4 regions of the Elstera cyanobacteriorum genome follow, and region 4 is predicted to be linked to each of the others. Evidence: predicted binding sites of a transcription regulator. Region 4 holds the regulator's gene; each other region holds the start of a gene.
The links. The regulator PhoB, encoded in region 4, activates phosphate uptake and scavenging genes when phosphate is short. The targets are predictions, from matches to a motif close to TNTCATAAAACTGTCA.

Region 1: the regulator PhoB is predicted to act here: its motif matches at 1,982-1,997, upstream of CHR90_RS13750 (PhoX family protein).
Region 2: the regulator PhoB is predicted to act here: its motif matches at 3,220-3,235, upstream of ugpB (sn-glycerol-3-phosphate ABC transporter substrate-binding protein UgpB).
Region 3: the regulator PhoB is predicted to act here: its motif matches at 2,538-2,553, upstream of CHR90_RS03175 (PhoX family protein).

What each region holds. Positions count from the first base shown of each region.
Region 1 covers NZ_NOXS01000033.1:323,337-329,027, forward strand. The annotation lists gene CHR90_RS13740 (ABC transporter ATP-binding protein) at 1-844, shown strand, start outside; gene CHR90_RS13745 (dipeptide ABC transporter ATP-binding protein) at 846-1,829, shown strand; gene CHR90_RS13750 (PhoX family protein) at 2,096-4,051, shown strand; gene CHR90_RS13755 (pyridoxamine 5'-phosphate oxidase family protein) at 4,122-4,562, opposite strand; gene CHR90_RS13760 (response regulator transcription factor) at 4,642-5,325, shown strand; gene CHR90_RS13765 (sensor histidine kinase) at 5,297-5,691, shown strand, end outside.
Region 2 covers NZ_NOXS01000030.1:188,254-193,944, forward strand. The annotation lists gene CHR90_RS06835 (ABC transporter ATP-binding protein) at 1-43, opposite strand, end outside; gene ugpE (sn-glycerol-3-phosphate ABC transporter permease UgpE) at 45-893, opposite strand; gene ugpA (sn-glycerol-3-phosphate ABC transporter permease UgpA) at 893-1,786, opposite strand; gene ugpB (sn-glycerol-3-phosphate ABC transporter substrate-binding protein UgpB) at 1,855-3,171, opposite strand; gene CHR90_RS06855 (TerC family protein) at 3,530-4,459, shown strand; gene CHR90_RS06860 (GNAT family N-acetyltransferase) at 4,587-5,156, shown strand; gene CHR90_RS06865 (helix-turn-helix domain-containing protein) at 5,153-5,506, opposite strand; gene CHR90_RS06870 (Smr/MutS family protein) at 5,503-5,691, opposite strand, start outside.
Region 3 covers NZ_NOXS01000025.1:56,647-62,337, reverse strand. The annotation lists gene CHR90_RS03180 (LysR substrate-binding domain-containing protein) at 1-119, shown strand, start outside; gene CHR90_RS03175 (PhoX family protein) at 198-2,423, opposite strand; gene CHR90_RS03170 (DUF2333 family protein) at 2,721-3,698, shown strand; gene CHR90_RS03165 (methyl-accepting chemotaxis protein) at 4,093-5,691, shown strand, end outside.
Region 4 covers NZ_NOXS01000034.1:205,115-210,805, reverse strand. The annotation lists gene pstC (phosphate ABC transporter permease subunit PstC) at 1-793, shown strand, start outside; gene pstA (phosphate ABC transporter permease PstA) at 786-2,093, shown strand; gene pstB (phosphate ABC transporter ATP-binding protein PstB) at 2,099-2,905, shown strand; gene phoU (phosphate signaling complex protein PhoU) at 2,929-3,675, shown strand; gene phoB (phosphate regulon transcriptional regulator PhoB) at 3,680-4,390, shown strand; gene CHR90_RS15940 (methyl-accepting chemotaxis protein) at 4,589-5,691, shown strand, end outside.

The sequences.
Region 1 (5,691 bases), on a different contig from region 4:
GCCCGATTACGCCATCGTCCGCGCCGATAAGCTGGCGTTTGATGGGCGCGATCTTCTGTCCCTGACCCCGGCGCAGCGCCGGGCGATCGTCGGCAAAGATATTGCCATGATCTTCCAGGAACCGACGACCAGCCTCAACCCCTGCTTCACTATCGGTCATCAGATCGACGAGGCCCTGCAAGTCCATATGGGTGGCAGCAAGGCGCAGCGGCGCGAGCGTATCCTGGAGCTTTTGACCCAAGTCGGCATTCCTGACCCAATCTCGCGCCTCTCGGCCTATCCGCACCAGCTTTCGGGCGGGATGAACCAGCGCGTTATGATCGCGATGGCGATTTCCTGCCGTCCGCGTCTGCTGATTGCCGACGAGCCGACGACCGCGTTGGATGTGACCATCCAGGCCCAGATCATGGACCTGCTGACCAATCTCCAGCGCGATCAGAATATGGCGATGGTACTGATCACCCACGATATGGCTGTCGTTTCCGAAGCCGCGCACCGCATGCAGGTGATGTACGCGGGGCAGGTGGTGGAGCAGGCGCCGGTCGAACGGCTGTTTTCGGCGCCCCGTCACCCCTATACGGCGGCGCTGCTGAATGCCTTGCCCGAACATGCGGCGGTTACGGCCCACGGCGGGCGGCGGCAGCGGTTGCCGACGATCCCAGGGGTTGTGCCGGGGATTGGCGACCGGCCGAAGGGCTGCTTGTTCAACCCGCGCTGCGGTTTTGTGTCCGACCGCTGCCGGATCGACGGCCCGGCCCTGCGCCCGGAGTTCGCGGGTGGGGCTGTTCGCTGCCATTCGCCGCTCGATGCTGACGGCAAACCGATGGCCGTGGAGGCTGTGTAAGATGACCGATTTGATGAAGGCGGTCGATCTGCGCCGCCATTATAGCGTCAGCCGGGGCTTCCTGAAGCCGACCGCCACGGTGAAGGCGGTGGATGGCGTGTCCTTCACCCTCAATGCCGGGCAAACGCTCGCTATTGTTGGGGAAAGCGGCTGCGGCAAATCCACGCTCGCGCGCATGCTGGCGCTGTTCGAAGAGCCGTCGGACGGCGAATTGTTCATCGACGGCAAGCCGGTGACCCAGGCCGATGCTGCCACGCGCAAGCGCTTGCGCCAAAGTGTGCAGATGGTGTTCCAGAACCCCTACGGCTCGTTGAATCCGCGCCATACCATCGGCAAGGCGCTGGAAGAACCGCTGGCGATCAACCGCCCGGAGATGAGCGCAGCGGACCGGCGCGCGGCGGCGGAAGCGATGATGGCGAAGGTCGGGCTGCGGCCCGACTTCTATGGCCGTTATCCGCATATGTTTTCCGGCGGGCAGCGTCAGCGCATCGCCATTGCCCGCGCGCTGATGCTGAACCCGCGCGTCGTGGTGGCGGACGAGCCAGTGTCGGCGCTCGATGTGTCGATCCAGGCGCAGGTACTGAACCTGCTGATGGATTTGCAGGACGAGCTGGATCTGGCCTATGTCTTCATCTCCCATGACCTCGGCGTCGTCCGGCATATTGCCTCGGACGTGATGGTCATGTACCTCGGGCGCCCGGTGGAATATGGGCCGGTGGAGCAGATTTTCGAAGATCCGCGCCACCCGTATACCCAAGCCCTGCTGGGCAGCCGTCCGCGCCTGCGGCTGGCGGGCCATGCCGTCGAGGACCGCCCGAAACTCTCGGGCGAACTGCCCTCGCCGCTCAACCCGCCTTCCGGCTGCGCCTTCCACAAGCGCTGCCCGCTGGTGCAGCCTTCGTGCAGTGAAACCCGCCCTGATCCGGTCTTGGTCGGCAACCGCACGGTCGCTTGCCCGGTGGTCTTGCGGGGCGAGGCGGCTTAGGTCCAGGCGTAAGGGGGCTTTGCCACGGGACCGTCGGAAAAGCCCCCTGCCTGCGCGCGTATGACGGCCCAGTCTCGAATGATCGACAGCCCTGTATAAAGTATCAGGAAGTAAATATCGTTCCGGCAAGACGCCCCTGTCAGGGTGCCGGTAGTCATAAAACAGTCATTCGCAGCCACTAAAGTCCGGCGGCGTGGGACGGCATGCCGGAATAATCCGGTTGGCCGCCCTCCCTATTTGATGCCCAGCCGAATGGATGCTCAGCCATGACTGAAACGATCAATACGTCCCGTCGCCAGGCCCTGAAATTTGCCGCCGGTGTGCCGCTGCTGCCGCTGGCGGTCGGGACCGTCGGGTCTTTCCTGGCGGGCCTCGGCAATAATACCGCCCTGGCCGCGACGATCCGTCCGAATACCGCGCGCTTCGTCAGCATGGCGGCGCCGACCCTGTCCAATCCGCAGGCGATGGCTACCACCTATGTGAATTCGGCCATCGAATTCGAACTGTCGGACAAGAGCCGTAAGCAGTTCCCGCTGAGCTACGAGCCGTTCTTCATTACCGGCGACATGGTTCCCGATGGCAAGGGCGGCAAGATCCTGGCGGGTGGCTATTACGACATCAACAATCAGCCGATCATCGACCGCTCGGTGCCGGGCAAGGAACGCCATTTCTTCTCCGACAGCCCGGACGGAACCTCGCTGCTGAAGGTTCCCGGCGCCAAAGTGAAGGGCGTGAAGGGCAATACGGTTTTCGCCGTCGTGCAGTTCGAATACACCACCTGGGATCAGGCCGGGAAGGATGCTTATGGCGCCCTGCCGTCGCCGATCGCCGTGCTGACGCTCGACCAAAACCCGCAGACCGGCAAACTGTCGCTGGTGAAGTATCACAATGTCGATACCTCGAAGGTTCACGGTCTGTGGATCACCTGCGGCGCCAGCCTGTCGCCCTGGGGTACGCATCTGTCGTCGGAAGAATATGAACCCGATGCGTATTTTATCGACAGCGTGAAATATTTTAAGGCGTTCAGCAAGAACACCTTCGGGGATGAAAATAAGGCGAACCCCTATCACTACGGCCATCTGCCGGAAGTGACTGTTCACGCCGACGGCACCGGGTCGATCAAGAAGCACTACAATATGGGCCGCATCTCGCACGAACTCGTGCAGGTGATGCCGGACAATCGCACCGTGCTGATGGGCGACGATGCCACCAACTCCGGCCTGTTCCTGTTCGTTGCCGATAAGGCGAAGGATCTGTCGGCGGGCACGCTCTATGTCGCCAAATACGCGCCGGGCTTCTCGCTCGATACCAATGCGCCGGGCACGAAGATCACCTGGATTAAGCTGGGCCATGCCACCAGCGCTGAAATCGAAGCGATGGCGAACAGCCTGAAGCCGACCGATATTCTGGATGTGAAGAAGGAAGATCCGAACGATGCTTCCTACAAGAAGGTCTGGATCGGCGGCGCGGCCAATTGGATGAAGATTAAGCCGGGTATGGAAAAGGCGGCCGCCTTCCTCGAAACCCACCGCTATGCCTCTTACGTCGGCGGCTCGATGGCCTTCACCAAGATGGAAGGCACGACGGTCAACGCGAAGGATAAGGTCGCTTACTCGGCGCTGCAGAACATCGTCGATTCGATGGTGAAGGGCGGCAAGGGCCATCACGAGGACAGCAATATTACCCTCGAGAAGGCCCTGAACGCCGGCGGCGTCATGGAGCATAAGCTGGGCGGTAATACGACCGACAGCACGGGCGCCAAGATCAACAGCGACTGGGTACCGCAGAGCAGCAAGATGCTGCTGATCGGCGAAGACATTAAGGCCGATGACCTCGGCAACCTGTCGAACCCGAACATCGTCGGCAACCCGGATAATCTGAAGTTCTCGGAAAAGCTGCGCACCCTCTTCATCGGCGAAGACAGCGGCAGCCACGTGAACAACTTCCTCTGGGCCTATAACGTCGATACCAAGGAACTGTCGCGTCTGCTGTCGGTCCCGGCGGGCGGCGAGTCGACCGGTCTGCATGCCGTCGATGAACTCAACGGTTGGACCTACATCATGAGCAACTTCCAGCACGTCGGTGACTGGAGCAAGAGCCTGCACGCCAAAGTGCAAGCCACGCTCGATCCGCTGGTCCGTGCCAACTATAAGGACCGCTACGGCGCCGCCGTCGGTTATCTGACGCTGGCGACCACGGCGATCACGCTGCCGCACGCCTAAGACAAATAGGGGCGGGGGCTTCGGCCCCCATCCTGACCGAACGCCGGGGCCGATGGTCCCGGCGTTTTGGTTACAGCATCGCCGTTTCGAGCCACACCACCCGCCCAAACCCCGCCACAAAATGCAGGCGCGGGGCGACGAGGCGGTAGAGGTGAAAATCGGTGAACTGATAGTACATCTCCGCCTCCGGGTGCGCGGCGAGATAGGCGGCGCGTAGCCCGTCTTTATCGGCTTTCTCTACCGTGCCTTGCAGCGTCACCCGCCCGGCGGCGAGAGCGTCTGGCGCGGTGGCGACTTCCGGCGATTCCAGCAGCAGCGAGGCGCGCGGATCGGCCGCTAAATTCTGCGCGTGCTGTGACAAGGTTGAGAGCAGCAGCAGCGGGGCCAAATCCTCCCCCGCGACGGTCGAAACCAGCGAAGCGTAAGGATCTTTGGCCTCCCCAGACAGGGTTGCCAGCGCACCCCGGCGGGCGCCGAGCAGAATGCGGCGGGCTTCGGCGGTGAGATCCATGGTGATGCTTCCTTTTTTTGCCGTAAACTGATGCGAGACCCAAGCTAGTGTGATCCTCGGGCAACAAGAAGGGCAGAGAATGCCGCAGACCATTGCGTTGATCGACGACGATCAGAACATCCTCACCTCTGTTTCCATGCTGCTGGAAGCGGAAGGCTTTGAGGTGCGGACCTATTCCGACGGCGAAGCGGGGTTGCAGGGCATCCTCGGCAAGCCGCCCGAATTGGCCGTGCTCGACATTAAAATGCCGCGCCTCAATGGGCTTGAGGTGCTGGAGCGGTTGCGCAAGACCAGCACGCTGCCGGTGATCTTCCTCACCTCGAAGGACGACGACGAGGATGAATTGACCGGCCTGTCGCTGGGGGCGGATGATTATATCCGTAAGCCCTTCAGCCAAACCCTGCTGCTCGCCCGTATCCGCGCGGTGCTGCGGCGGCGGGAAGCGGCGGCGGCCAGCGATCCGGCGATGATGGTGCGCGGCAATCTGGCGCTCGATGAAAAGCGCCATCTTTGCACCTGGAAGGGCCTGCCCATCGACCTGACGGTGACGGAATTCTTGATCCTGAAGGCACTGGCCCAGCGCCCCGGCCATGTGAAAAGCCGCGATCAGTTGCTGGATGCCGCCTATGGCGAAAGCGCCTTCGTCGATGACCGCACCATCGACAGCCACATTAAGCGCCTGCGCAAAAAGTTCAAAGCGACCGACGACGATTTTTCCGAAATCGAAACCCTCTATGGCGTCGGATACCGTTTCTCCGCCTGAGCCGCCGCGCGGCGTGGCTCCGGCGCATATCGCGCTCGTCGGCGAGCAGAAAGCCGCCGCCGAGGTGCGCGATGCGCCGGTCAAAAAGCGCCGAATTTCGACGCTGACGGTGCGCATTTTGGCGGTGAACCTGCTGGCGCCGCTGATGCTGTGGGCCGGGCTGCTCTATCTCGACCGCTATCAGGAAGCCCTGGTGCGGGCAGAGATCGAGGCGCTGAGCATGCAAGCGGGGCTGATGGCGGGGGCGATCGGCGAAGGCGCGACAGGGATTACGACGCAGGAACAAATCCGCATCGTCGAATCGGTCGCCCGCCCGATGGTGCGCCGCTTTGCCCTGCAAACCCGCGCCCGCGCCCAGGTGTTCGA
Region 2 (5,691 bases), on a different contig from region 4:
CGCCGAAACGCTTTTGAATCTGATCCAGTTTAACCTGGGCCATCTTATTTCTCCTGCTCCACGAGGCCCTTCACGAACCAGCGCTGCATGACGACGATGATGACGATGGGCGGCAGCATGGCGAGAATGGTGGTCGCCATCACAACGCCCCAGTCGGTCTGGGTATCGTCGCCGCCGATCATCTTCTTCATGCCGATGACCACCGTATCCATCCCGCCGGAGGTGGTGATCAGCAGCGGCCAAAGGTACTGGTTCCAGCCGTAAATGAACAAAATGACGAAAAGCGCCGCGATATTGGTGACCGACAGCGGCATCAGAATGTCCCAGAAGAACTTCAGCGGCCCGGCGCCGTCGATCTTGGCGGCTTCGGCCAATTCGGGCGGGACGGTCATGAAGAACTGGCGGAACAGCAGCGTCGCGGTCGCCGAGGCGATCAGCGGCACGGTCAGGCCCGCATAACTATCCAGCATGCCAAGGTCGGAAATCACCTTGTAGGTCGGCAGAATGCGCACTTCCACCGGCAGCATCAGGGTGAGGAAGATCACCCAGAAGCACAGCATCCGCCCCGGAAAGCGGAAATAGACCACGGCGAAGGCCGATAGCAGGGAGATGAAAATCTTCCCCACCGCAATCGTCACCGCCATGATCGCGGAGTTCAGCAGCATATGCGCCGCCGGGTTCTGCGCCGTGTAGCGCGCGCCGGAGGTGAGCGCGAGCCAGTAATTCTCCAGCCCCATCGTACCGGGCCAGAGGGTGACGCGGCCCGAGGCAACGTCCGACCCTTCGTAGGTCGAAGCAAGCAGCGTGAACAGAATCGGGAAGGTGACGATCACCGCCCCCAGGATCAGCACCAAATGGGCGAAGAAGGTAGCGAGCGGGCGATTTTCGACCATCAGTAATGCACCTTCCGTTCAACGAAGCGGAACTGCACGACCGTCAAAACGATGACGATCAGCATCAGAATAACCGACTGCGCCGCCGATCCGCCGATATCAAGACCGACGACCCCATCGGAATAGACCTTATAAACCAGAATCTCGGTCGCCTTGGCCGGACCGCCGGAGGTGACGGCATGGATGACGCCGAAGGTTTCGAAGAAGGCGTAAACGATGTTCACCACCAGCAAAAAGAAGGCGGTTGGCGAGAGCAGCGGGAAGACGATATCGCGGAAGCGCTTGCCCGGCCCGGCACCGTCAATCGCGGCGGCCTCCATCAGTGAATGGGGGATCGACTGCAACCCGGCGAGGAAGAAAATGAAGTTGTAGCTGATCTGCTTCCAGGCGGCGGCAAAGATAACGAGCGCCATCGCCTGATTGCCGTTCAGCAGATAATTCCACTCAACCCCCATCGCCACCAACGCCCGGCCCAAAATGCCGATGGACGGGTGAACGACGAACATCCAGGTCACCCCTGCCAGTGCGGGGGCAATGGCGTAGGGCAGCAGCAACAACGTCTTATAGCCGGTCGCCCCGCGCACCACCCGGTCAGCGCAGACCGCGAACAGCAGCGACAGACCGAGCGACAGGCCCGACACGGCGGCGCTGAAAAACAGGCTGCGCAGGAAGGCATCGACATAGCTTGAGTTGCGGAACAACTCGGTGAAATTGGCGAGGCCCGCAAACTCGGAATTCAGCCCGAAGGGGTCTTCAATATACAAGGATTGCTGCACCGCCTGGACGGACGGCCAGTAGAAGAAAACCACCGTAATCAGCAGTTGCGGCAGCAGCAGCAGCAGCGGCAGCAGCTTATTCTGGAACGGCGCTTGCGCGGACGAGGCTGGCGTCACGGCACCCCCCGAAAAGGCGAAAAGGGCGGGAAGCACGCTCCCCGCCCTTAGGTTGGAAAAGAGAAAGGTTAGTTCTTGGCGACGGTGCGTTCGAAGCGGCGCAGTTCTTCGTTGCCCTTCGCCACAGCGTTATCCATCGCCTGCTTTACCGAAATCTTGCCCGCGAAAGCGGCTTCGACTTCATCCATGATCAGGTCGCGGATCTTCGGCAGGTTGCCGAAGCGCACACCGAAGGAATTTTCCGTCGGGGTCTTGTTCTGCAACTGCAGGATCGGGGTTTCGCGACCCGGATTGCGGTCATAGAAGCCCGAACGCTTGGTTTCCTGATAAGCGGCGATGGTCACCGGCAGATAGCCCGTCTGCTGATGGTTCACGATCTGCACGTCAAGCTGCGACAGATAGGTGAAGAACTTGGCGACGCCCTTATATTCCTGGGCCTTCTTACCGCCCATCACCCACAGGGTCGCCCCGCCGATGATCGAATTTTGCGGCGCGCCCGCGACATCCGGGTAATAAGGCAGCATGCCGGTGGCGAAGTTAAACTTCGCATTCTTGATCGCGTTGCCGAGGAAGCCCGACGAGGTCATGATCATCGCGCATTCGCCCGACAGGAACAGGCCTTCCGGCTGCGTGGTGCGGCCACCGTATTTGAAGCTGCCGTCCTTTTGCATTTCGTTCAGCGTTTCGAAATGCTTCACGATCGTCGGGTTGTTGAACTTGAACTCCGTATCAAAGCCGCCGAAGCCATTGGCCTTGGTGCCGAACGAAATATTGTGCCAGGCGCTGAAGGTTTCCATCTGGGTCCAGGTGACCCAAGCGGTGGTCAGGCCGCAGGCATGCCCCGAAGCGCGGACCTTCTTGGCGGCGTCGATTACTTCCGGCCAAGTCTTCGGCGCCTTTTCGGGATCGAGACCGGCTTTGGCGAACGCATCCTTATTGTAGTAGAAAATCGGGGTGGAGCTGTTGAACGGCATCGACAGCATCTTGCCCTGGGCCGTCGAGTAATAGGCCTTAATCGCGGGCAGATAGACGTTCGGATCGAACTTTTCGCCCGCTTCGGCCATCAGCTCGTACACCGGCTTCACGGCGCCCTTGGCGGCCATCATCGTTGCCGTGCCGACTTCGAAGACCTGGGTGATGTGCGGCGCATTGCCCGCGCGATAGGCGGCAATGGTCTGGTTCATCAGCTCGGTATAATCGTTCGACTTGAAGGTCGCGACGACCTTGTAGTCGCTCTGCGAGGCATTGAAGCCATCGACGAGCTGATTGACGCGATCATTGTTCGCGCCCGTCATCGCATGCCACCACTGGATTTCGACCGGGGCCGCGAAAGCCGAGACGCTGACGGCACACCCGAGGCTGAGAGCCGCAATAAAAGACCGCATGTGAGCTTCCCCCTTTAGGAACAATGGCCGTCTCTTACGCGCGGACGGTTATGGTTTTGTTACATGGCCATAACCGATGTGTCACATAGAAAGTGCGTTGAAAATCACCATTGCAGTGCGAAACCCGTTCAAAATGCGCGCATTCCCTTGCGTTTTTGGCTAAAGCGCAGGCAAAAAAACTTTGAAACGCGCCCTTAAAAAAATCTCCGCGCCTCTCTTGATCCCTTGTCCGATCGCCGCCACTTGAAAGCGAGTGTTCGATAATCCGGGCCCCTCTGACGGCTGGCCGCAGCCGTGATGTCGGATTTTCCCCAATGCTCTGGTGCCGACGGGCGCCACCGCACGCAGGATGATCCCTATGGACATGCCTCTTTGGGCTTGGCTTGGTTTCAATGCCCTCGTTCTTGTTCTTCTCGCGCTCGATCTCGGTGTTCTGAATAAAAAGGAACGCGCGATGGGCGCGCGCGAAGCGTTGAAGCTAAGCGCCTTCTATATTGTCATTGCTCTGCTCTTTAATGTTGGTATCTGGTACAGCCTGGGTGAAGTGAAAGCCCTGGAATTTCTGACCGGCTATCTGATCGAAAAGAGCCTATCACTCGATAACATTTTCGTTATCGCCCTCATCTTCGGTAGCTTGCAGGTTCCGCCGCAATATCAGCACCGGGTGCTCTTCTGGGGTATTCTCGGCGCGCTGGTGATGCGCGCGATCATGATCTTCGCCGGGACGGCCTTGATCATGGAACTGCATTGGCTGATCTATGTCTTCGGCGGCTTCCTGATCATTACCGGCGCTAAGATGCTGTTTGCGTCGGATAAGGAACCCGATCCGGCCAATCACCCGATCCTGCGCTTCTGCCGCAAGCATTTCCGGGTGACGGAAGGGTATGAAGGCAAAGCGTTCTTCGTTCGGCGCAACGGGCTGCTCTATCTCACCCCGCTGTTCCTGGCGCTGATCCTGGTGGAAGTGACCGATCTGGTCTTCGCGGTCGATTCGATCCCGGCGATCTTCGCCATCACCACCGATCCCTTCATTGTCTACACCAGTAACGTCTTCGCCATCCTCGGCCTGCGCGCCCTCTATTTCGCGCTCGCCAGCATCATCCATCGCTTTGAGTATCTCAAATACGGTCTGGCGCTGGTTCTGGTCCTCGTTGGTACGAAGATGGTGATGGTCGACTTCTGGAAAATGCCGACCCCGCTGGCCCTCGGCCTGACGGTTGGCCTGATCGGCGGTTCGATCCTACTGTCGCTCTGGAAGACGCGGGGGCAGAAGGCGGAAAGCGCGTAATGATTTCGCCTCGCCTATATCAATAGCACATCAACCCCCAAGGCTCTGCCTTGGGGGCTTTTTATTGATGTATGTAACAGGGTTGTGAATTATCAATTCTAACGCCTCGGTTTGTGAGGGCAAAAAGATGGAGTTCTATCTTCACTCTTTCGGGGTTCTTAAAGTGATAAACACATCATATAAAATAGTTGCCGCCGAAGAATTTAATTCTGAGCAAAAAGATTTATTAAGAATTCTTTTGAGGGAAACCTGGACGGCGACATATTTGCATCGCTTCCCTAAGGCTGAGTTTGATGACTTAATTTCGACGCTTGATCTACCAAATTTAGACACGATGCTTTCTGGCGATAATATAAAAATCGCCTTCGCCAATGTTGACAATAAAATTGTGGGCAGCGCAATCTTCAAAGAAGTTGGAGCCGTCGCTTATTTATGGGGAATGTATATCTTACCCATTTATCAACGTCACAAAATTGGCTCTGAGCTGTTTCGATCTGTACTTAAATCTGTGCAAGATGCCAAATTTATACAGATATATGTTTTAGAGGAAAGCTACGGAGCTTTGTTGTTTTACGAAACGCTTGGTTTCCAACGACTTTCAACCGACACGATATCGCTGTCTCCGAAATTATCTCTAAGCGCTCTGGTCATGAGAGGAGACGTGAAGATGATGCAAGAGCGCTTATACTTATCTTAATGCTTTGGAATTTTGGACAAAATTTCCTCCAGAACCCCCCGATCCAACTCCCCAATCCGCTCCGCCAACCGGTTCGCCAGTTCCGTTGCCAGCGGGTCCAAGCCCGCCGTGTCGATGGTGACGCGCGGGTGGGAGAGGTCGGCCAAGCGCTGCATGGCTTCCGCATCGTCCCAGATCAGGCCGAAGTAATCGCAGATTTGCCGCACGAGGCCGCGCGACGGGCGGCCCCGGTGGCCGTTTTCCAGCGCCGACAAATAGGCCGGGCTGATTTCCAGCGCGGCGGCCATCGTGCGCAGGGAAACTTTCTTCTGCGCCCGCAAAGCGCGGCAGCGTTCGCCGAAGGGGGTCATCCCCGTTTATCCTCCCGGTCGCGGCGGATCAAAACATAGAAAGCCCCCATGCCGCCATGATGGGGGCGGGCGTGGGTGAGGGCTAGAATCTTGCCCTTCAGCGGCGGCTCGTTGATCCACTGCGGCAGGGCGCGGCGGAGGATACCGCGCTGCTCCGGCTCCGGCCAGGGGCGATGGTCGGGTTT
Region 3 (5,691 bases), on a different contig from region 4:
CGCGGCACCGCCCCCAGTCGGTGCTGGCCCGACAATTCATCCAGACCTTCGTCGATGTGGAACGCGAAACGACAGCAGCCCTGAATAGACGGAGCGGAATGCTGCGGGCTGCTGAATAAACCTGCGAAAAACCTGCCCAAAAAATAACCACGCAGCCCCGAAGGACTGCGTGGCTCTTTTCAGCATATGGTCTCGCGTTATGCGCCGACCACGCCACCATCCTTTTTGGTGATGACAATGGTCGCCGAGCGCGGACGCTTGCCCGCGCCGTACCCGGCATTCGCCGGCCACTGGCTTTCATACTTCGCCGGGTCGGTGACATCGGCCATCTTCGTGGCTTCGCCCGGATGCTGAATGTTGATGAACAGCGCCTTGCCATCCGGCGTTTCAGCAATACCGGTGATTTCCGACCCCTTCGGACCAACCAGGAAGCGCTTCAGTTCGCCTTCGGTCGGGGCCTTACCAACCGGGGTGGTGACGGTCAACTTCGCCCCATCGGCCTTCGTGTAGTTGATATTGACCTTCTGACCATCGCCAACCTTGCCCGGCAGGGCGGCCAGCATCATGCAGTTGGTCACATCCGTATAGGCGCCGTCATCGGTCTGGATCCAGCAGATGCCGGTCGCTTTGCTGAAGGCCAGACCATCCGGGCTGGAGAGATCCTGATTGGCGTTCAGCTTCGACAGATTGATGCTGGCCGGATCGGCGGACGCTTCGGCCCCGAAGAGGTAAATATCCCACGAGAAGGCCTTCGCCCCGGCCCCACCCGCTTCGCGCACGCGGATGATGTGACCGTGCGAATTACCGGTCTGCACGCGCGAGGTACCCTTGACGTCGGAATAAGCCCGCGGATTCGCGGCATCCGGCTCCAGCGCCGAACCACCCTTGGGCTCCGACGTGCGGTTAGCGTTATTGGTCAGGGTGAAATAGACTTCACCATTAGCCGGATTGACGGAACACCATTCCGGGCGATCCATCTTGGTTGCGCCAACCGCATCGCCCGCGAGGCGCGCATTGACGGCAACATCCGCCTGATCGGCGAAGGCATATTTGTCGTAGCCTTTGATCTTCGGATTGTTGATCGACAGTTCGATCCACTCGCCGGTCCCATCGGCATTGAACTTCGCGACGTAGAGCGTCCCCTTGTCGAGATACTTATCGCCAACAGCCAAACGGTCAGCTGCCGTCGCATCCGACGCCGACCAAGTGGCTTCCGACACGAATTTATAGATATACTCGTTGCGCGCATCGTCGCCCATGTAGACGGCGAGCGGCTGGCCATTAACCGGAAGGCTGAAAGCGGCGCTTTCATGCGCATAGCGGCCCAGGGCCGTACGCTTCTTCGCCAGCTTGGTCTTATCGTACGGGTCCATTTCGACCACGTAGCCCTGACCGTTCATTTCGTTGCGATAATCATCGCTGCCGTCGGCCGAGGTTCCGGTCTTAACATTGTTCCAGCGCATGTACTTATCGTCGGAACCCGCCGATTCCCAACCGTGACGCGAGGCAGCCCCTTCGGCGCGGCCATAGCGCTTCAGTGCGGTGACCGACTTATCGTTACCGCGCGCTTCGTCATCGCCCTTGGCACGGAAGAAGTAGCCGTTCCAATTCTCTTCACCGGTCATCAGCGTACCCCAGGGGCTTTTCCCGGTGCCGCAGTTGTTCAACGTGCCGCGGGTTTTGGTGCCGTCGGGGGAATATTTGGTCTTCAGCAGCGCATTGCCCCGCGCGGGGCCGCTGATTTCCATTTCGGTCAGGGTGGTGAAGCGACGGTTGAAGGCCGACGCCTTCACATATTCCCACTTGCCGGCGGCATTCTTACGAACTTCGACGAAGGACACGCCGTGGATCGCCAATTCCTTATCTACTTCGGCTGCCGGGCGGGGCAGCGTGGCGGTACCGCCCGTCGGATGGATAAAGAAAGAGGAGAGTTTTTCGTCGGTGGTGGCTTCGTGATTGACGCCGAGAATGCCACGATTGGTCGCGGTGGTGGACGGCTTGCCGTCCGCGCTCAGGCCGAACCACTCCATCCCATCGTGATGATCACCCGCCCGGTTTTCAAAATCGGCATCGGTGCCGTCGTTCTTATAATCCGGGGTATTAGCGGTCAGCGGATCGCCGAGGGCGTAAATGATCTGCGCGTCATAGCCTTCCGGTACGATAACGGCATCGGCTAGGCTCTTTGCCACCGGCTTGAAGCCCAGCAGCTTCTTCGCCTTATCGGCGGCCTGGGCATCACCCGCGATGGTCAGGGCGGACACACCGCCGAGCGATCCGAACAGCGCGGTTGCCGCCGTGCCCATCAGCACCGAGCGGCGGCTGAGGCTGGCATCGACCACCGAAGCGAAGGTCGGGTTATCGGAAAGGTTGGTCACCTCGTCGGCGTCATGGGTCGTGGCGGGCGCCAGGCTTGCGTCGGTCATCGGTGTCTCGCAGATCAAGGGTCTAAACGGGTGCGGGGGAATGCGTCGGCACGCACCCGCAGTTTTGCCAGGGCAACCATGCCGTTCCGAAATGACGCTTCCGTGACGATTCTCTGACAGATTCCTGAAAAATCCTGTGATCTTCTCCAGGGTATTTTAGGTTAATGGAGCCATACCCCCCTGGAAAACCTTCCGGCATTCTGAAATTTTACGCTCTCGGCCTTATATATGCCGTAGCGCCGTCCTAGAGTGGCGGAATGGAGCCGTTCAGGGTCCGGGGGGAAGGGAGTTTATCGGGTGACGGAATTCGACTTCGAAAAACGGTCGCTGGCTTCGCGCTTCTGGCCGAAGCGCCTAAGGATCGGCGTGGGGCTCATTGGCAAGATGGCCTTGGCGCTCGTGCTGCTCGTCGCACTGTATATTCCGGTCGGCATGCTGTGGGTTCATGTCATCGACGATGATACAACCCTGGCGCCGACCGAGCTTCCCCAAGGCGGCAGTCATGCGGTGGCCATGGCGGCGACGCTGATCGAACGCGAAACCATCACCCACCGCTGGACGGCCAATGATCCGATTTTTCTACCGGGCTGGTGGCTCGACAATATGCCGGAGTTTCAGACCGGTATGATGGAGGCCATTGGGCGGTTCTCTACGGAGATGATGGATCAGATCGGCCGCAATCGGGGTTCCTCCCAAGCCGATCCCGACCTATCAAAAGCCGTCGATTTGCTGAAGTCGGCGCCGAATATCTGGCTGTTCGATTTTTCCACCTCCTGGGCGCCGACCACCTCCTCCGACGCCAAATACCGGGCTGCGGCCAAAGCGCTGCGGACGTATAACCAGCGCCTCGGCCAAGGGCAGGCGCTGTTCGAGCGCCGGGGCGACAATCTCATCGCCCTGCTCGACCGGATCATGTCCGACCTCGGTTCGGCCTCCGCCGTGCTCGACCGACAGATCCTGGAAGGCCGCGACCAGTTTATCGACCGGCGGGCGGATAATGTCTTCTATGGGGTCAAAGGGCGGCTATACGCCTATTACCTGATCCTGCGCGAACTCGGGACCGATTATCAGCAGCTTCTACGCGAACGGGAGGCCTTTAATGTCTGGACCCAGATGCTGGCCAGCCTGCACGAAGCCTCGTTGCTCAACCCGCTCATCGTCATGAACGGCGCGACCGATGGGGTCTTCGTTGCCAACCATCTGGCAACGCAGGGCTTTTATCTCTTGCGCGCCCGAACCCAAGTGCGCGAGGTTTCGGAAATCCTCGTCCGCTAACACCATAAGAGGATCGGTTCTGACCGGACGGACAGTTTCTTGCGCTAAAACCTACCGCAACGCACAATAACGTCCGGTTATAGCCACAGCATCCCATTATATTTCTCAAAAATTTCTGATTTGTTTAAAAACCATTTCAGGCGATGCCGCCCTCCCCCGCATCGTCCAGGAATGGGGTTCCCCAGCCCTTTCCGCACGCGCCATCGCCTGGGAGTTGCCCGCCCAAGGCTGGCGCCGGTTCGTCACAGGCCGGTGCCTCTTCCAATGCGATGGCGCGTCTCTAGATGAATAGGTAGATGCCTCCCGCCGTCTCCCAGGCCCTTGGTCTCAGGACGGATGGCGCATTTCATGCATGCATTTTTGAATACGGTCGTATTAGCAAGGAAGGTCTGGCATGGCTGAGCATCGCATTCCTTCGGTCTGGACCCCGCGCCTGACGCTCCGCCGCGTGCTGGTGACATTATTCCTGATCGTTGCCGCCGCCGTCGGGTACACACAGGCCAATATGCTGACGACCTATACGGCGTTCGCCACCGATACGCTGAACACATCGACTGGCAAAATCCTGACCTATCTCGTCCGCGATAAGATGACGCGGGTGTATAGCGAACGTATCGCCCCTATCGCGAATGAATGGAGCCGCTCAACCGACCTGCCCCCGGCAACCGAAGCGAAAGACGTGGCCAAGCTGGGCTTCACGACCGATCTTTTTTACACGCTGACGCCGGTGATCGAGCAGCAGATCAATCTGGTTGCGGTGAATATCTTCACGCCGGAGATGGCTCTGCTCTCGCGCACCACCAAGGGCGGCAAGGCGACCGCGACGGAAGATCAAGCCCTTCTCGATCAATTGAAGGCTCGCGATCGCGGCGCCCAGCGCCAAGCCTTCGAAATTCTCTGGCAATCATCAGAAGGCCGCCCGCTGCACAGTATTTTTGTACCGGTCGGCGGTTTCCGTGTTCTTGGCATCATGGAAGTGGTGACCGATCCGCTGCACCTGCTGGAAGGCATCGGCCCGTCGCTCGATGGTACGGTCGAGATTTTTGACGGTAAAAACCAGAGCGTGTTCAAGAGCGAAGGTCTGCCCCAAGGGGTGAGTGATGTTGCGACCGCCCGCACGACCCTCATGGGCGGCAATAATCGCCCCTGGGCCGGTTTGGCCCTGACGCGCGGGATCGATGACTTTACCCAGCAAGCAGCGGATGTGCAGAGTAACAGCCAGCAGGCCTTGCTGATCCTCGCCGTTGTCGTTGCCGTCGGCGGGTTCATCGTGCTGCGGATTGCGGTTTTCCGCCCCCTCGGGATTTTCGCGCAGGTGATGGAAGCCGTGGCCTCGGGCAATACCAAACAGGCGATTCCGCCGACCGGACCGGATGAAATGGCGGTCATGGCGCGCGCCCTCGCCCATCTGCGCGAAAGCGTCGAGAATGTTCTGCAGTTGAAGCAGATGGTCGACGGCAGCCCAACGCCGACCGCGCTACTGGATAAGCACGGCCACGTCGCCTTCCTCAATCCCGCCGCGATCAGCTTCTGCGAAGCGCATAGCATCGACCGCGCCAGCGGCGACTTGCTGGGCCTTGGCGCCGAACGGGTGCAGGCCTGCCTGTCCGGCAGCGGCGATGCCTTACGCAATCTTCGCCTGCGGGTCGGCAGTACCGATGTGACCGCCAACCTCGAACCCGTGCGCGACGGTAGTGGCGCCCTCGTTGGGCTCGCCTTGACCTGGATCGACGTGACCGCACAAATCCTCGCCGCCCGTCAGGCGGAAGCGATGATGACCGACGTGCAGACGGTCGCCGGTAGCGTTGCCCGCCAGGCGCAATCGCTCGATCAGGTCGCCGCCTCGCTGATCGAACGCTCGCGCCATACGATCACCCTGGCCGATGATGTCGGCGGCTTGATGGCGGAAAGCAGCCGCAGCGCCTTGCAGGTTTCCGGCGCGACCGAGGAATTAACCTCGGCGATCAAGGAAATCAGCCAGCGCGCCGCCGAC
Region 4 (5,691 bases):
ATACCCGGCCTTCGAATTCCTGTTCGGTCTGCAATGGAGCCCGCAGACGGCGATCCGCGCCGATCAGGTCGGCTCCTCCGGCGCCTTCGGCTTTCTGCCGCTGTTCACCGGGTCGCTGCTGATCACCGTGATCGCCATGCTGGTCGCTGTGCCGGTCGGCCTGCTGTCGGCGATCTATATGGCCGATTACGCCAGCCCGCGCCTTCGCTCGGTCGCTAAGCCGGTGCTAGAAGTCTTGGCCGGGATCCCCACCGTGGTTTACGGCTTCTTCGCCGCGCTGACCGTCGCCCCCTTCGTGCGCGATATCGGGTCGGCCGTCGGGCTGAATGTTGCGTCCGAAAGCGCGCTGGCTGCGGGCGTCGTGATGGGCATCATGATCGTGCCCTTCGTCTCCTCGCTGGCCGACGATGTGATCCACGCGGTGCCGCAAAGCCTGCGCCACGGCGCTTATGGCCTTGGGTCCACCAAGTCGGAAACCATCCGTCAGGTCGTGCTGCCCGCCGCCCTGCCCGGCATCGTCGCCGCCGTCATGCTGGCGATCAGCCGCGCCATCGGCGAAACCATGATCGTGGCGATGGCCGCCGGTTTGGCCGCCAACCTAACCTTCAACCCGCTGGCCGCCGTGACCACGGTGACGGTGCAGATCGCGACCCTGCTGGTCGGCGATCAGGAGTTCGACAGCCCCAAAACCCTGTCGGCCTTCGCCCTTGGGCTGGTGCTTTTCGTCATCACCCTGTGCCTGAACGTCATCGCTCTGGCCGTTGTCCGCAAATATCGGGAAAAATATGACTGATATCGTCGAACGCCCCGCCCTCGGTGTTCACGCCACCGACGAGGCTACCAAGCGCTTGAAGCGGCGATATGCGGCTGAAAAGCGGTTCCGCGGTTACGGGCTGGCCGCCATCCTAGTCTCGATGCTTGCGCTGGCCGTGCTGCTTTGGAGCATCGTCAGCCAAGGGTATACCGCCTTCACGGCGACCACCCTGACGCTGACGGTCACCATCGATCCGGCAATGGCCGATCCTGGCGGCAAGCGCAACCCGGACGACATGCGAACCGGCGACTTCCAGGGCATCGCCCGCGCCGGGCTGCGCAGCCTGTTCCCGGATGTAACCGACCGTAGCCAGACCCGCGCGCTCTACACCCTGCTCTCCAACGGCGCCGGCGATGACATTCGCGATAAGGTTCTGGCGAACCCGGCACTCATCGGTCAGCAAGTGACGATTAAAGTGCCGGTCGCGTCGGACTACGACATGTACGCCAAGGGCCATTTCGGTAAAACGCCGAAGGGCGGCGAGGCCCGCCTGTCGCCGCAGCAGATCGCCTGGTTCGAAACGCTGCGCGCCGACGGCAAGGTGCACCGCAGCCTGAACATTTGGTTCCTCTCCAGCGGCGATAGCCGTCAGCCGGAACTGGCGGGGGTTGGCGGCGCCATCATTGGCTCCTTCCTGACCTTGGCGGTAACGCTGATTATCGCCTTCCCGCTCGGGGTAATGGCGGCGATCTATCTTGAAGAGTTCGCCCCGAAGAACCGCTGGACGGATATCATCGAGGTGAACATCAACAACCTCGCCGCGGTTCCTTCCATCGTCTTCGGTCTGCTCGGCCTCGCGGTCTTCCTCAATGTCTTCGGCCTGCCCCGCTCTGCCCCGGTTGTCGGTGGCGTCGTGCTGGCGCTGATGAGCTTGCCGATCATCATCATCGCCTCCCGCGCCTCCTTGCGTGCCGTGCCGCCGTCGATCCGGCAAGCGGCCCTCGGGCTTGGGGCCAGCCGGGTGCAGGTGGTCACGCATCACGTGCTGCCGCTGGCAATGCCGGGCATCCTGACCGGGACGATCCTGTCGATGGCCCATGCGCTGGGCGAAACCGCCCCACTGCTGATGATCGGCATGGTCGCCTTTATCGTCGATATTCCCCAGGGCTTCACCCAGGCCGCAACGGTGCTGCCGGTGCAGATCTACCTGTGGGCCGATAGCCCGGAACGGGGCTTCGTTGAAAAGACCTCCGCCGCGATCATGGTTCTACTGGCCTTCCTGCTGGTCATGAACGCGATTGCGATTTTCCTCCGCAAGAAATTCGAACGGAAGTGGTAATCCCCATGTTGGCGACCGAAACGAAAACCGCTGCTGCCGTGAATGGCGCTGCCAAGCACGTAAAGATGAAAGCCTCGGACGTCGAGGTTTACTACAGCGAAAAGCGGGCGCTGAATAAGATCAGCCTAGATGTGCGCGAACATGAGGTAACGGCGCTGATCGGCCCGTCGGGCTGCGGGAAATCGACCTTCCTGCGCACGCTGAACCGCATGAACGATGTGATCGAAGGCTGCCGCGTCGGCGGGACCATCCTGCTCGACAAGCAGGATATCTACGATCCAAGTATCGATGTCGTGCAACTGCGCGCCCGGGTGGGGATGGTGTTCCAAAAGCCGAACCCCTTCCCGAAGTCGATCTACGATAATGTCGCCTATGGCCCGCGTATCCACGGCCTCGTCCGTAACCGCGAAGAAACCGATGCGGTCGTCCAGCGGTCACTGGAACGTGCCGGTCTGTGGAAAGAAGTGAAGGACCGTCTGCACGAAGGCGGCACCGGGCTTTCGGGCGGTCAGCAGCAGCGCCTGTGCATCGCCCGCGCCATTGCGGTCGATCCCGAGGTTATTCTGATGGATGAGCCCTGCTCGGCGCTCGATCCCATTGCCACTGCGAAGATCGAAGAGTTGATCGACGAACTGCGCAGCAATTACACCATCGTCATCGTCACCCACTCGATGCAGCAGGCCGCGCGCGTGTCGCAGCGCACCGCCTTCTTCCATCTCGGGGATCTGGTCGAAGTCGGCGATACCGCGCAGATTTTCACCAATCCGAACGACGAGCGCACCCAGGGCTACATCACGGGCCGCTTCGGCTAAGCCGGGGGCAGAAGGAATAGATCATGTCGAATGAACATATCGTTTCGTCCTTCGACGAAGAGCTGCGCGCGCTGCATAAGTCGATCATGCAGATGGGTGGGCTGGTGGAAGCCCAGATCGCCCAGTCTTTGCAGGCGATGAATAAGCGCGACAGCCAATTAGCCTCCGCCGTCGTCGCCAACGACGGTCAGGTCGATGCACTGCATCACGAGATTGACGAACAGGTCGTGCGCATGCTGGCCCTGCGCCAGCCGATGGCATCCGACCTGCGCACCGTTGTTGCGTCGCTGCGCATTGCGACCGATCTCGAGCGGATCGGCGATTACGCCGCCAATATCGCCAAACGCACCCTGGCGCTGAACGTCTCGCCGACCGTCAAACCGGCGGCGGGCGTGCTACGCATGGGCAAGATCGTCCAGAGCATCGTCAATGACGTGCTGGATGCCTATGCCGACCGTAACGCCGACCGCGCCGCCGCGATCCGTGAACGCGATACGGAAGTGGATGAACTCTACACGTCGCTGTTCCGCGAGCTTCTGACCTATATGATGGAAGACCCGCGCAACATCACCGCCTGCACCCATGTACTCTTCATGTCGAAGAACCTGGAGCGGATGGGCGACCATGCCACCAATATCGCCGAAACGATCTATTACATCGTGCGCGGTAAGGTTCCAGCGGAAGAGCGCGCCAAGGGCGACCTGTCGAGCGTAACCGCGATGACCGAGAAGGGTGAAACCTTCGTGGCTGCCGACAGCAAAGGGAACTAAGGGCATGTCGCCCGTCACACCGTTAGTCCTGGTGGTCGAAGACGAAACCGCCATTGCCACACTGCTACGCTACAATCTGGAACGCGAAGGCTTCCGGGTTTGTACTGCCGCGGATGGCGAGGAAGCGCTGATCATCGCCGCCGAGCAGAACCCCGATCTGGTGCTGCTCGACTGGATGCTGCCGATGCTGTCGGGCATCGAAGTCTGTCGCCGGTTGCGCCGCCTGCCGACGGCGCGCGCGACCCCGATCATCATGCTGACGGCGCGCGGTGAGGAAGGCGACAAGATCCGGGGCCTTGATAGCGGGGCGGACGATTATGTGACGAAGCCGTTCTCGGTCTCGGAACTGATCGCCCGCGTCAAGGCTGTGCTGCGCCGCACCCGCCCGTCGGTGGATGGCGAAAGCCTGAATTTCGCCGATGTCATGCTCGATCTGGCAGCGCATCGCGTGCGCCGGAACAACCGCGACATTCACCTCGGGCCGACCGAATTCCGGCTACTGCGCTATCTGATGGAGCATCCAGGCCGGGTGTTCAGCCGCGAACAATTGCTGGATGCGGTGTGGGGCGCCGATGTCTACGTCGAGCCGCGCACGGTGGACGTTCACATCCGCCGCCTGCGCAAAGCCCTGAATGGCGAGGGGGAAACCGACATCGTGCGCACCGTCCGCTCGGCGGGTTATGCGCTGGATGAAACGGTGGATGCCACGGGCTGAGGGTCTTCGGCGCCAGTTTTCAACGGAAAATTGAAAGGCCAGGACGGGAAACCGCCCTGGCCTTTTCGCAGGCATGCAACCAATGCACGTCATGTCTGAAAAATACCTAGTCGATATTTATTTAAAAATAGTAAAATATACGGGAAATTTACAGCTTTTCCCGATCCCCATCGGGAACCCCGCCCGGAGGGCCGCCCTATGACGACCAGTCGTTTTTCCTTTGCAGGGCTTGGCGTTCAGCAACGCCTGATCCTGACCTTCGTCGCTTTGGCCGCGATCCTGGCGGGGGCGATTACCCTTAACGCCTATCGCGTGATCCGTGCGGCCCTGGTCCATGACGTACAGGCCGACGTCAATCGGGGCCTTGAGGTGATGAAACTGTTGGTTGCCGAGCGCGGCGGCCGGTTCGAGCTGGTCGGCGGGCACCTTACCCTGTCCGGGCTGCCGCTTGCGGGCGATGCGACCTTGGTCGATGCGGTCAGTAAACTATCGGGCGGGGTAGCAACGATCTTCCAGAAGGACGAACGGATCTCCACGACCGTTCAAAAGCCCGATGGGGGCCGCGCCATCGGCACCAAGCTGGCGCAAGGCCCGGCCTATGACAGTATCTTCCGCGACAAACGCACCTATAGCGGCCCGGTCGATATTTTCGGCAAACCCTATCTGGCGGTCTATGATCCGATCCTGGATGGGGCGGGCGAGGTGATCGGCATTCTATTCGTTGGCGAACCGACCGCCGTGGTCGCTGCCGAAAGCGCCACCATCCTGCAGGAAAATCTGATCGGCGCCGCCTTGGCCCTAATCTTGGGCAGCGCTATCGTCGCCCTCGTCGTCCGCTCGCAACTGCGCCGCGTCTCGCATTTGACCGATCTGTTTGCCACCTTGCAAAGCGATCCACGCATTCTGACGCCCGCTGAAACGAACCGACGCGACGAAATCGGCGCCCTGGCGCGGGCGCTGGCCGACTACTCGCGGCAACTCGACATGGCCCGCCAGCACGCCGCTGCAGAAGCGCGCAAGATCAAGCAAGAGATTGCCCGCAAGATGGCCCTGGAAATGGCCATCGCCGATTTCGGCAATAGCATCGACGGCGTTGTGGCCACGGTGGTCTCCGCCGCCGCGCAATTGCAGCAGAATGCCGAAACAGTTAACGGCAATGCCATGATGACCTCCGAACAAAGCAACGAGGTCGCGGTTGCCGCCGAACAGGCAACCGCCAATGTGCAAACCGTCGCCTCGGCCTCCGAAGAACTCAACGCCTCGATCCGGGAGATCAACCGCCAGGTCGCCGAAGCCGCCGC